3 linked regions of the Kineococcus sp. NBC_00420 genome follow. The protein of the gene in region 2 binds, or shares a complex with, the protein of the main gene of each other region. Links are inferred from orthologs where the notes say so. Each region holds a gene or a part of one and is shown on either strand. Other genes may lie near its edges. The genes, in order: tsaE, tsaD and tsaB.

Region 1 (2,934 bases), 330 kb from region 2 along the record:
GCCCTGGGTGTTCTGGAGCATGGGGTTCGGCTACGTCGCCCACGACCACATGGCGATCGTCGTGGCGGTGTTCGCGCTGCTGAGCGTGGGGCGCGCCGACGCCGACGACCTGCGCCCCAGCCGGAGCGCCGGGTGGGCGGTGCGGTGCGTGCAGATCGCCACGGTGATGACCTACACCGGTTCCGCGGTGAGCAAGTGGGTCCGCAGCGGGACCCCCGCGGCGTGGGCCGACGGCGCCGTCACGGTGTGGGCACTGACCCGCCGTGGGAACGCGGTGTCGCGCCTGCTGCTGGAGGTCCCGCAGTTCCTCGTCGCCGTGCAGTGGGTGGTGCTCTGCTGCGAGTTCCTTGCCCCGGTCGCCCTCTTCCTGCGGCGCCGACTGCTCTGGGCGGCCCTGGGGGCCGTGGTGGTGTTCCACCTCTCGACCTACCTGACCCTCGGCATCCACTTCCTGCCGACGGTCGTCTGCTGGGCCGCGTTCCTCCCCCTGGAACGCCTCAGCCGCCGACGCGGCGAGCGAACCGCACCGATTCCGCGAACACCGACGGCGAGTCCACGTCCGACGTGAGTTCGTGGAAGCTGTTGGCGTAGACCACCTCGGTGACGTCGCGGGAGGAGATCCCGGCCAGGACGGTCCGGGACGACGACGCGGGCACCACGTGGTCGACCCGGGACCGCAGCAGCAGCACCGGCTGGCGCACCCGGGCCAGGTCGCGGCGCACGTCGCGCCAGCCCGCGGCCTGCGACACCAACGCCCGCAACGGGGTGCTGTCGTAGGCGAGGACGCGCACCGAGGGGTCCGCGAGGTCCCCCGCGATCGCGGGCCAGGTCGGCAGGACCCGCCCCAGCGTCTGGACGGCGAGCGCCCGCAGCGGGTCGAGCCCGACGGCCGGGTTGGCCAGGACGACGGCGTGGACGCGGTCGGGGTGCAGTTGCGCCAACCGCAGCACGAGGCCGCCGCCCATCGAGATCCCGGCGACCACGACGGACTCGTTCTCCAGCCGGGCCAGGGCCGCCGCGGTTCCACCGAGCCAGTCGGCCCAGGTGCTCGCGTCGCAGTCGTGCGCGGTGGTGCCGTGGCCGGGCAGCAGCGGCACCTCGACGTCGAACCCGGCCGCGTGGAACTCCTCCGCCCAGCCGGCGACGGTCAGCGGCGTCGCCGTGAACCCGTGCACGACGAGGACCCCGACGCGGGGGCGTGCGGCGTGGCGGCGGGAGAACCCCCGGACGCGCTCGTCGTCGGTGGTCTCGCTGAGGTTCACGTGAGGTCCACCCCGACCCAGCGGGCACCGACGGCCCGGACGCGGACCCGGCGCGGTTCGACGGGTTCCTCGCCCTCGACGCCGGGGACCCCTCCGTGCGGGCGGAGCAGGTCGATCTCGAGTCGGTCGCCGGTGAGCCCCTCGACGAGCCCGCGGCCCCACTCGACCACCGTGACGGCGTCCTGCGCGTCGGTGTCGAGATCGAGGTCGTCGACCTCGGCGAGCGAGCCGAGCCGGTAGGCGTCGACGTGGACGAGTTCCGGCCCGCCCACGAGGGAGGGGTGCACGCGGGCGATGACGAACGTCGGCGAGGTCACCGGACCGCGGACGCCGAGGGCGTCGGCGAGACCGCGGGTGAACGTCGTCTTCCCCGCGCCCAGGTCCCCGGAGAGCAGGACGAGGTCACCGGCCCGCAGGGCGCCGCCCACCCGGGCACCGAAGGCGACGGTGTCCTCCGGGGCGGCCAGGACGAGTTCCACGTCGCTCACCGCCGGCTCACCGTCGCCTCCGGCGGGTGCGGGGTGCGGGCACCGGGACGACGACCTCGTCGGCGGGCAGGCCCCGCCGGGTCCCGACGCGCTCCAGCAACCGTTCCAACCGGGCGGTGACCACGCTCGGGTGCTCGAGCATCAGCAGGTGCCCGGCCCCGCGGACCAGGACGTGCTCGGCGCCGGGGACGGCCTCGGCGATCTCCCGGCCGTGGGCCGCGGGGGTCATCAGGTCGCGTTCGGCGGCGAGCACCAGGACGGGACGACCGGCGAGGTTGGCGAGCGCCTCGCGTTCGTCGAGGGTGCCGAAGGCGGGCAGCAGGTCCGCGATGACGTCGACGGGGGTCCCGGCCATCATCCGGGCCGCGAGCCGCAGGAGTTCCGGGGTGACCGGTCCGGCGAAGTTCCAGTGCCGCACGAGACGTTGCTCGAGGTCCCCGCCGACGCGGCGGCTCCGTTCGAGCACGTCGGTCCGGCCCGCGGCGCGTTCCAGGGCCAGTTCGGCCCAGCGGACGAGGTGGTGGCCGAGCATCGGCAGTCCGTGGTCGACGGCGGCCATCCCGCCGGCGCTGGTGGCGACGAGGGCGACCCCCTCGAGGCGGTCCAGCAGGTCGGGGCGGCGGACGGTCAGCTCCATGACCGTCATCCCGCCGAGGGAGTGCCCGACGAGCACGACGGGCCCGTCCGGGGCGACCGCGTCGATGACCTGTCCGAGGTCGTCGGCGAGGCGGGCGATGGTGACCGGGCCGGCCGGGCCGCGGGCGGAGCGGCCGTGCCCGCGCAGTTCCGGCAGCACGAGGCGGTACCGCCCGCGCAGCGCCAGGCGCTGGAAGTGCCAGCTGTCCGCGGTCAGCGCGTAGCCGTGCTGGAACACGACGGTGGGCGCGTCCGGGCGGTCCGCGGGGTCGACCTCGACGTGCAGCCGGACCCCGTCGTCGGTCTCGACCTCGACGGGTTCGCCGGTCAGCGACTGGAGTTCCTCGCCGCGCACCGTGGGGCGGTGCCGGCGGGCGGGACGCAGCGCCGCCCTCACGCGGGCACCCCGGCGAGCCGGCCGGTGTAGCGGCGCGGGACGCGGGAGCCGATGCGGGTGACGATCTCCCAGGAGATCGTCCCGGCCGCCTGGGCCCAGTCGTCGGCGGTGGCCTCCCCGTCCAGGCCGGGACCGAAGACGATCGCGGGGT
Region 2 (3,081 bases):
GAGCAGACCCCGCCGGCCCGGGCCGCGGGCGTGCGGACCCTGCGCTGGGCCAACGCCGGGCACCCCCCGCCGATCCTCGTCGCGGCCGACGGCGCGGCCCGCGTGCTGGACGCCGAACCGGACCTGCTCCTCGGGGTCGGGTCCGCACGACGCAGCGACCACGTCGTCGAGGTCCCGGCCGGGTCGACCCTGCTGCTCTACACCGACGGCCTCGTCGAGCGCCGCGACGACGACCTGGACTCGGGGATCGAGCGGTTGCGGGCCCGCGCGTCGGTGCTGGCGGGGCCGGACCTCGGGGCGGGTCTGGAGTCGCTGATCGCCGACGCGGGTGGGGCGGGGAGCGACGACGTCGCCCTGCTGGCCGTCCGGTTCCACGCCCAGGACTGACCTACGATCTTCCCCGTGAGCGAGGAGCAGGTCGAGCAGGACGAACAGGTCGAGCCGGTCGAGAAGGTGCCCGTCGAGTTCGAGGGACGCATCGGGGTCGTGCACCCGATCACCCGCTACCACACGCCCGTCCTGCACCGCCCCTGCGCGCCGGTGACGTCCTTCGACGACGACCTCGTGCAGCTCGTCGCCGACATGTTCGCCTCGATGGACGCCGCCGACGGTGTCGGGCTCGCCGCGAACCAGGTCGGCGTGGACGCGCGGGTCTTCGTCGTCGACTGCCCGGACGACGACACCGAGGAGACCGGCGAGAACGTCGTCGCCCACGTCGTGAACCCCGTCCTCGTGCTGCCCACCGGCCGCAAGCGCCGGCTCGACCTCGACAGCGAGGGCTGCCTGTCGGTGCCCGGCGAGTACGCCGACCTCGCCCGCCCCGACACCGCGAAGGTCACGGGGTTCGACGTCCACGGCGAGCCCGTGACGATCGTGGGGAGCGGGCTGCTGGCCCGCTGCCTGCAGCACGAGTCCGACCACCTCGACGGCGTCGTCTACGTCGACCGGCTGCCCGCCGGGGAACGCGCCGAGATCCTGCTCGCGGCCGGGCTGGACGCGCCGCGGTGATCGTCCTCGGCATCGAGTCCAGCTGCGACGAGACCGGGGTCGGGCTCGTCTCCGAGGGGGTCCTCCTGGGCGACGCGCTGTCCTCGAGCATGGACGCGCACGCCCGGTTCGGGGGGGTCGTCCCCGAGGTCGCGGCCCGCGCGCACCTCGAGGCGATCGTCCCGGTGCTGCACCAGGCCCTCGACGACGCGCAGCTGCAGCTCTCCGACGTCGACGCGATCGCGGTGACCGCCGGTCCGGGGCTGTCGACGGCCGTGCAGGTCGGGCTGGCCTCCGCGAAGGCGCTCGCGTTCGCGCTCGGGAAGCCGCTCTACGGGGTGCACCACCTCGCCGGTCACGCGGCCGTCGACGTCCTGGAGCACGGGCCGCTGCCCCCGAGGTGCGTGGCGCTCGTGGTGTCGGGGGGCCACACGTCGCTGCTGCTGCTCGGCGACCTCGGCCGCGACCCGATCGTGCACCTCGGCGACACCATCGACGACGCGGCGGGGGAGGCCTTCGACAAGGTCGCGAGGGTCCTCTCCCTCGGCTACCCCGGCGGCCCCTCGATCGACAAGGCCGCGCGGGACGGGGACCCGCGGGCGATCCAGTTCCCGCGGGCGCTGTCCCGTCCCTCCGACCCCACCTACGGGTTCTCCTTCTCCGGGGTGAAGACGGCCGTCGCGCGCTGGGTCGAGGCCCGCGTCGACGCCGGTGGCGAGGTCCCCGTCGCCGACGTCGCGGCCAGCTTCCAGGAGGCCGTCGCGGACGTCCTGACCCGCAAGGCCGTCGCCGCCTGCCGCGAGCACGGCGTCGACACGCTCCTCGTGGTGGGCGGGGTGGCGGCCAACACCCGCGTCCGCGCCCTGGCCGAGGAGCGGTGCGCCGCAGCCGGCATCGAGCTGCGGGTGCCGCCGATCCGGCTGTGCACGGACAACGGCGCGATGATCGCCGCGGTCGGGGACCTGCTGGTGCGCGCCGGCGCGCCGGCGTCCGGGCTGGACCTCGGGGCGGACCCGTCGGCGCCGCTGACGGGGGCCCTGCTCGCCGGTCCCTGGCGCTGACGGCACTTCCCTGTGAGCCCGTTCGTTCCGGGGTGAGGAAGCTCCTCGAACGAAAGGCGTAGGACCCGTGGCGATCGACTACTCGAAGAAGGCTCCCGAACCCGAGAAGCCCGCGGGTGGCGGGATCTCGCTCTCCAAGGTCACGCTGACCAAGTCCACGCCCAAGGTGTCGCTGTCGAAGTCCGGCGGGGCCGGCGGGACGCTGCGCGTGCACCTGGCCTGGAACGCGCGTCCCGCGGGCGCCGCGCCGGCCGCGAGCGGCGGCTTCTTCTCCAAGCTCAAGGCCGCCGCAGCGCCGCAGGGCGGGATCGACCTCGACATCGGCGCGCTCTACGAGTTCACCGACGGGTCCAAGGGCGTCGTCCAGGCCCTCGGCAACGCGTTCCGCGACCGCGGCGACGGCGACCCGATCGTCTGGCTCGACGGTGACGACCGCACCGGCGGCGGCGGCGAGAACCTCTTCGTCGACCTGCGCGCCGCCGCGAAGATCAAGCGGATCCTGGTGTTCGCGTTCATCTACGAGGGCGTCCCGAACTGGGCCGCCGCGGACGCCGTCGTGACGCTGCACCCCGTCAGCGGTCCCGAGGTCGAGGTCGGCCTCGACGAGCACGACGACAAGTCGCCCATGTGCGCCATCGCCCAGATCGTCTCCGACGGCCGCGAGATCACCGTGCAGCGCGAGGTCCGCTACGTGCAGGGCGGCCAGCAGGCCCTCGACGAGGCGTTCGGCTGGGGCATGAAGTGGCGGACCGGGCGCAAGTAGGCGCCCGCGAGGGGGATCGTTGCCTCCCCGGTCTCACTCAACGACACCGAGGAGGCAACGATCCCACCCCCGCCCGGCTCCCCGCCCGCCGCCGAGGGCCGTCCGGCCGGGGAGCAGGATGCGCAGCGTGCGCCCACCCCTGCCGCCCTTCACCCGTGAGACCGCTCTGCAGAAGGTCCAGGCCGCCGAGGACGCCTGGAACACCCGGGACCCGCTGAAGGTGTCCCTCGCCTACAGCGAGGACTCGGTCTGGCGGAACCGGGACACCTT
Region 3 (2,975 bases), 330 kb from region 2 along the record:
AGCGCGGCGATCCCCAGCGCGTCGGAGCCGGTGGCGCCGACGATCCCCTCCCGAAGGTTCGGGGCGACGAAACCCCCGAGGTTGCCCAGGGAGTTGATGAGCCCGATGCCGGCCGCGGCGGCCGGTCCGGTGAGGAACGCCGTCGGGAAGGACCAGGCGATGGGGCCGATGCTGAGGAACGACGACACCGCGATCGTGATGAAGAGGATGCCCAGCAGCGCGTACCCGTTGGCTCCGGCCCACGCGGAACCGAAGACGAAGATCCCGGTGCTGGCGAACAACCACGCGCCCCAGACCCGGCGACGGGTCACGGTCACGGCGTTCTTGCCGACGTAGTAGCAGGCGAAGATGCCGACGGTCCACGGGATCGCGGCGATCAGCCCGACCTGCCAGCCGACGTCGCGGCCCACCAGGCTGGACACCTGGTCCGGCAGGTTGAACGTCACCCCGTACACCGCGATCTGCAGGCAGAAGTAGATGACGGTGAAGTACCAGACCCGGCCGTTGCGCATGGCCGCCCACACCCCGCTGGGCCCGTCGCTGCGGCGCAGCTCGTCCTCACCGGCCATCGCCTCGCGCAGGGCCGTCTTCTGCGGCGCGGACAGGAACGTCGCCTTCTCCGGGGAGTCCACCAGGAGGAAGATCGCGGCCACGCCGGCGATCACGGCCAGCGCGCCCTCCACGGCGAACATCAGCTGCCACCCGGTGACGCCGCCGGCCGAGGCGTTCCCCACGTCGATGAGGACTCCCGAGAGCGGGGAACCGATGATCTGCGAGAACGGCTGGGCCAGGTAGAAGATGGCGAACAACCGCACGCGGTCGCGGTTGGGGAACCACTCCGAGAGGTACATGATGATGCCGGGGAACAACCCGGCCTCGGTCACCCCGAGCAGGAAACGCAGGGCGATGAACGACTTCTCGCCCTGCACGAAGGCGAAGGACGCCGACACCAGGCCCCAGGTGATGGCGATGCGGGCCAGCCACAGCTTGGCGCCGAACCGCTGCAGGGCGAGGTTGCTGGGGATCTCGAAGATCGCGTAGCCGATGAAGAACACCCCGGCCCCGAACGCGTACGCCGCGGTGGAGATGCCGCGGTCCAGCTCGAGGCCCTTCGTCGCGAACCCCACGTTGGTGCGGTCCAGGAACGCGACGACGTAGAGGATCACGATCATCGGCATCAGCCGTCTGGTCGCCCGGCTGACGGCCGAGGCGAGCACGGTTCCGGACGGTGCGGCCGGCGTCGTCGCTGGCATGGAGACCTCCTCGTCGAGACTTCCCGCTGTATCGATCGACAGGCTACGCCGAGTCGTGCTCCGTCACGCCGTGACGCGCTTGCGCGCTCCCGGCTCGGTCGCGTCGGGGCGCCGCAGGTACAGCGGTTCCGGGGGCAGCAGTTCCCACGTCGCCCGGCCGGCGAGGGTGTCGACGACCAGGTGGGCCAGCGCAGCACCGTCGGCGTCGAAGGGGGCCCGGGCGGGTCCGAGGACGTCGGGGTAGAGCCGCGTGCCGGCGCCCACGACGGGGACGTCGGGGGTCAGCGACGCCGGGGCGACGACGTCGGGACCGGCGGTCCGCCGCACCCCCTCGGTCGTGGCGAGGTAGCGCGCGGTGTGGACCTCGCGGCGGCGGGCGTCGGTGGCGACGAGGAACTCCCCGGTCAATCCCTCGGCGACGGCCTGCGCGGCCAGCACGTCGAGCGAGCAGACCCCGTGGATCCGGGCCCCCCAGGCCAGGGCCAGCGTGCGCGCCGTCGCCAGCCCCACCCGCAGCCCGGTGTAGGGGCCGGGACCGACCCCCACCGCGACGTCGGTGACGTCGGTCCGCTCCCGGCCGGCCTCCTCGAGGACGGCGGCGATCGTGGGGACGAGCACCTCGTTGTGGTGGCGCGCGTCCCCCGCGCGGGCGGCGGCCAGGACCCGGTCGCCGTCGTGGACGGCGACCGCCACGCCGGCGGTGGCCGTGTCGATCGCGAGCAGGAGCACGCGAGCAGGGTAGCCGGGTCACTACAGTGGCCGCTCGGTCGGCAACTCGGTCGGGAACGCAGCAGCAGGGGGTTTCGTGGTCGAGGGTCCGCCGCGGTTGTCCGTCCCGCGTTCGGCGTGGCGGGTGCTCGTCCTCGTCGTCGGCCTCGCCGTCCTGCTCGGCGCGCAGCTGCGCGACACCAACGACTGGTTCCCGCTCGGTTCGCTGTCGCAGTACGCGACCCCCCGGGCGAGCGACGGCACCGTCGTCTCCACCTACCTCGAGGGCATCACCGCCGACGGCGAGGTCGTGCGGGTCGCGCTCAGCCCCGGGTCGGTCGGGCTCTCCCGTTCCGAACTGGAGAGCCAGCAGCTGCGCGTCATCGACCACCCGGAACTCCTGGGCGACCTCGCGCGCTCCCGCGCGGCCCTGCACCCCTCGGCCCCGCTGCTGGACGGGCTGCGGCTCGTCCGCTCCTCCCAGCGGCTGCGCGACGCGACCGCCTCCGGCGCGCCGGAGCTGACGGTCCTGGCGCAGTGGTCGCGGTGACGGTCCTCGACTGGCTGGTCCCGGCCGTCCCGGCCGCCCGGGTCGCGTGGTTGCGCCGGATCCTGGCGGGGTTCGTCCTCCTCGACGCGACGCTGCTCACGAACCACGTCCTGCAGCACGTCCACGTCGCCGCGTTCTGGCACCCGGGGATCGTCGGGCGCACCCTGCACCTGCCGCCGCCGACGTCGCTGACCGCCACGACCGCCCTCGTCCTCATGGCCGCGGGTTTCGCCCTGAGCCTCACCCGTCGGCTGGGGCACATCGGATGGGTCTGCACCGCCGTCGGTTACCTGCCCTGGGTGTTCTGGAGCATGGGGTTCGGCTACGTCGCCCACGACCACATGGCGATCGTCGTGGCGGTGTTCGCGCTGCTGAGCGTGGGGCGCGCCGACGCCGACGACCTGCGCCCCAGCCGGAGCGCCGGGTGGGCGGTGCGGTGCGTGCAGATCGCCACGGTGATGACC

Evidence for each region.
Region 1: the proteins of tsaD (region 2) and tsaE are in contact, whole or in part, in a crystal structure (PDB 6N9A), measured with the Thermotoga maritima proteins. The link is inferred for Kineococcus sp. NBC_00420 from one-to-one orthologs. Residues at the interface, in WP_004082750.1 of Thermotoga maritima: Cys10, Asp11, Arg49, His50, Leu82, Gly84, Gly135, Gly136, Glu154, Thr155, Leu156, Asp157, Asp158, Ser159, Glu162, Asp165, Lys166, Arg169, Leu170, Tyr175, Lys213, Thr214, Leu217, Tyr218, Gln221, Arg222, Asn324; in WP_004082108.1 of Thermotoga maritima: Leu37, Gly38, Lys46, Lys57, Val59, Lys60, Ser61, Thr63, Phe64, Thr65, Leu66, Met67, Val69, Pro71, Tyr82, Arg83, Leu84, Asp86, Asp88, Phe89, Asp93, Ile128, Asp130, Glu131, Arg134.
Region 3: the proteins of tsaD (region 2) and tsaB are in contact, whole or in part, in a solved structure (PDB 4WQ4), measured with the Escherichia coli proteins. The link is inferred for Kineococcus sp. NBC_00420 from one-to-one orthologs.

The regions. Positions count from the first base shown.
Region 1 is NZ_CP107930.1:3,728,972-3,731,905, reverse strand. What follows is about bases 1-2,785. They hold tsaE (tRNA (adenosine(37)-N6)-threonylcarbamoyltransferase complex ATPase subunit type 1 TsaE), read right to left. Parts: upstream 1,742-2,785; coding sequence 1,259-1,741; downstream 1-1,258. Other genes in these bases: alr (alanine racemase), read right to left, coding at 2,780-2,785; OG218_RS18430 (alpha/beta fold hydrolase), read right to left, coding at 1,758-2,783; OG218_RS18440 (alpha/beta hydrolase), read right to left, coding at 498-1,262; OG218_RS18445 (hypothetical protein), read left to right, coding at 1-568. In the rest of the region: more of alr, read right to left, coding at 2,786-2,934. UniProt on the Escherichia coli protein: Required for the formation of a threonylcarbamoyl group on adenosine at position 37 (t(6)A37) in tRNAs that read codons beginning with adenine.
Region 2 is NZ_CP107930.1:3,399,031-3,402,111, forward strand. What follows is about bases 95-3,026. They hold tsaD (tRNA (adenosine(37)-N6)-threonylcarbamoyltransferase complex transferase subunit TsaD), read left to right. Parts: upstream 95-1,004; coding sequence 1,005-2,048; downstream 2,049-3,026. Other genes in these bases: OG218_RS16705 (SpoIIE family protein phosphatase), read left to right, coding at 95-387; def (peptide deformylase), read left to right, coding at 403-1,008; OG218_RS16720 (tellurium resistance protein), read left to right, coding at 2,116-2,811; OG218_RS16725 (nuclear transport factor 2 family protein), read left to right, coding at 2,930-3,026. Outside these bases: more of OG218_RS16705, read left to right, coding at 1-94; more of OG218_RS16725, read left to right, coding at 3,027-3,081.
Region 3 is NZ_CP107930.1:3,731,734-3,734,708, reverse strand. Bases 150-2,975 are described here. They hold tsaB (tRNA (adenosine(37)-N6)-threonylcarbamoyltransferase complex dimerization subunit type 1 TsaB), read right to left. Parts: upstream 1,983-2,975; coding sequence 1,317-1,982; downstream 150-1,316. Other genes in these bases: OG218_RS18445 (hypothetical protein), read left to right, coding at 2,508-2,975; OG218_RS18450 (hypothetical protein), read left to right, coding at 2,059-2,511; OG218_RS18460 (MFS transporter), read right to left, coding at 150-1,253. Also shown: more of OG218_RS18460, read right to left, coding at 1-149. UniProt on the Escherichia coli protein: Required for the formation of a threonylcarbamoyl group on adenosine at position 37 (t(6)A37) in tRNAs that read codons beginning with adenine.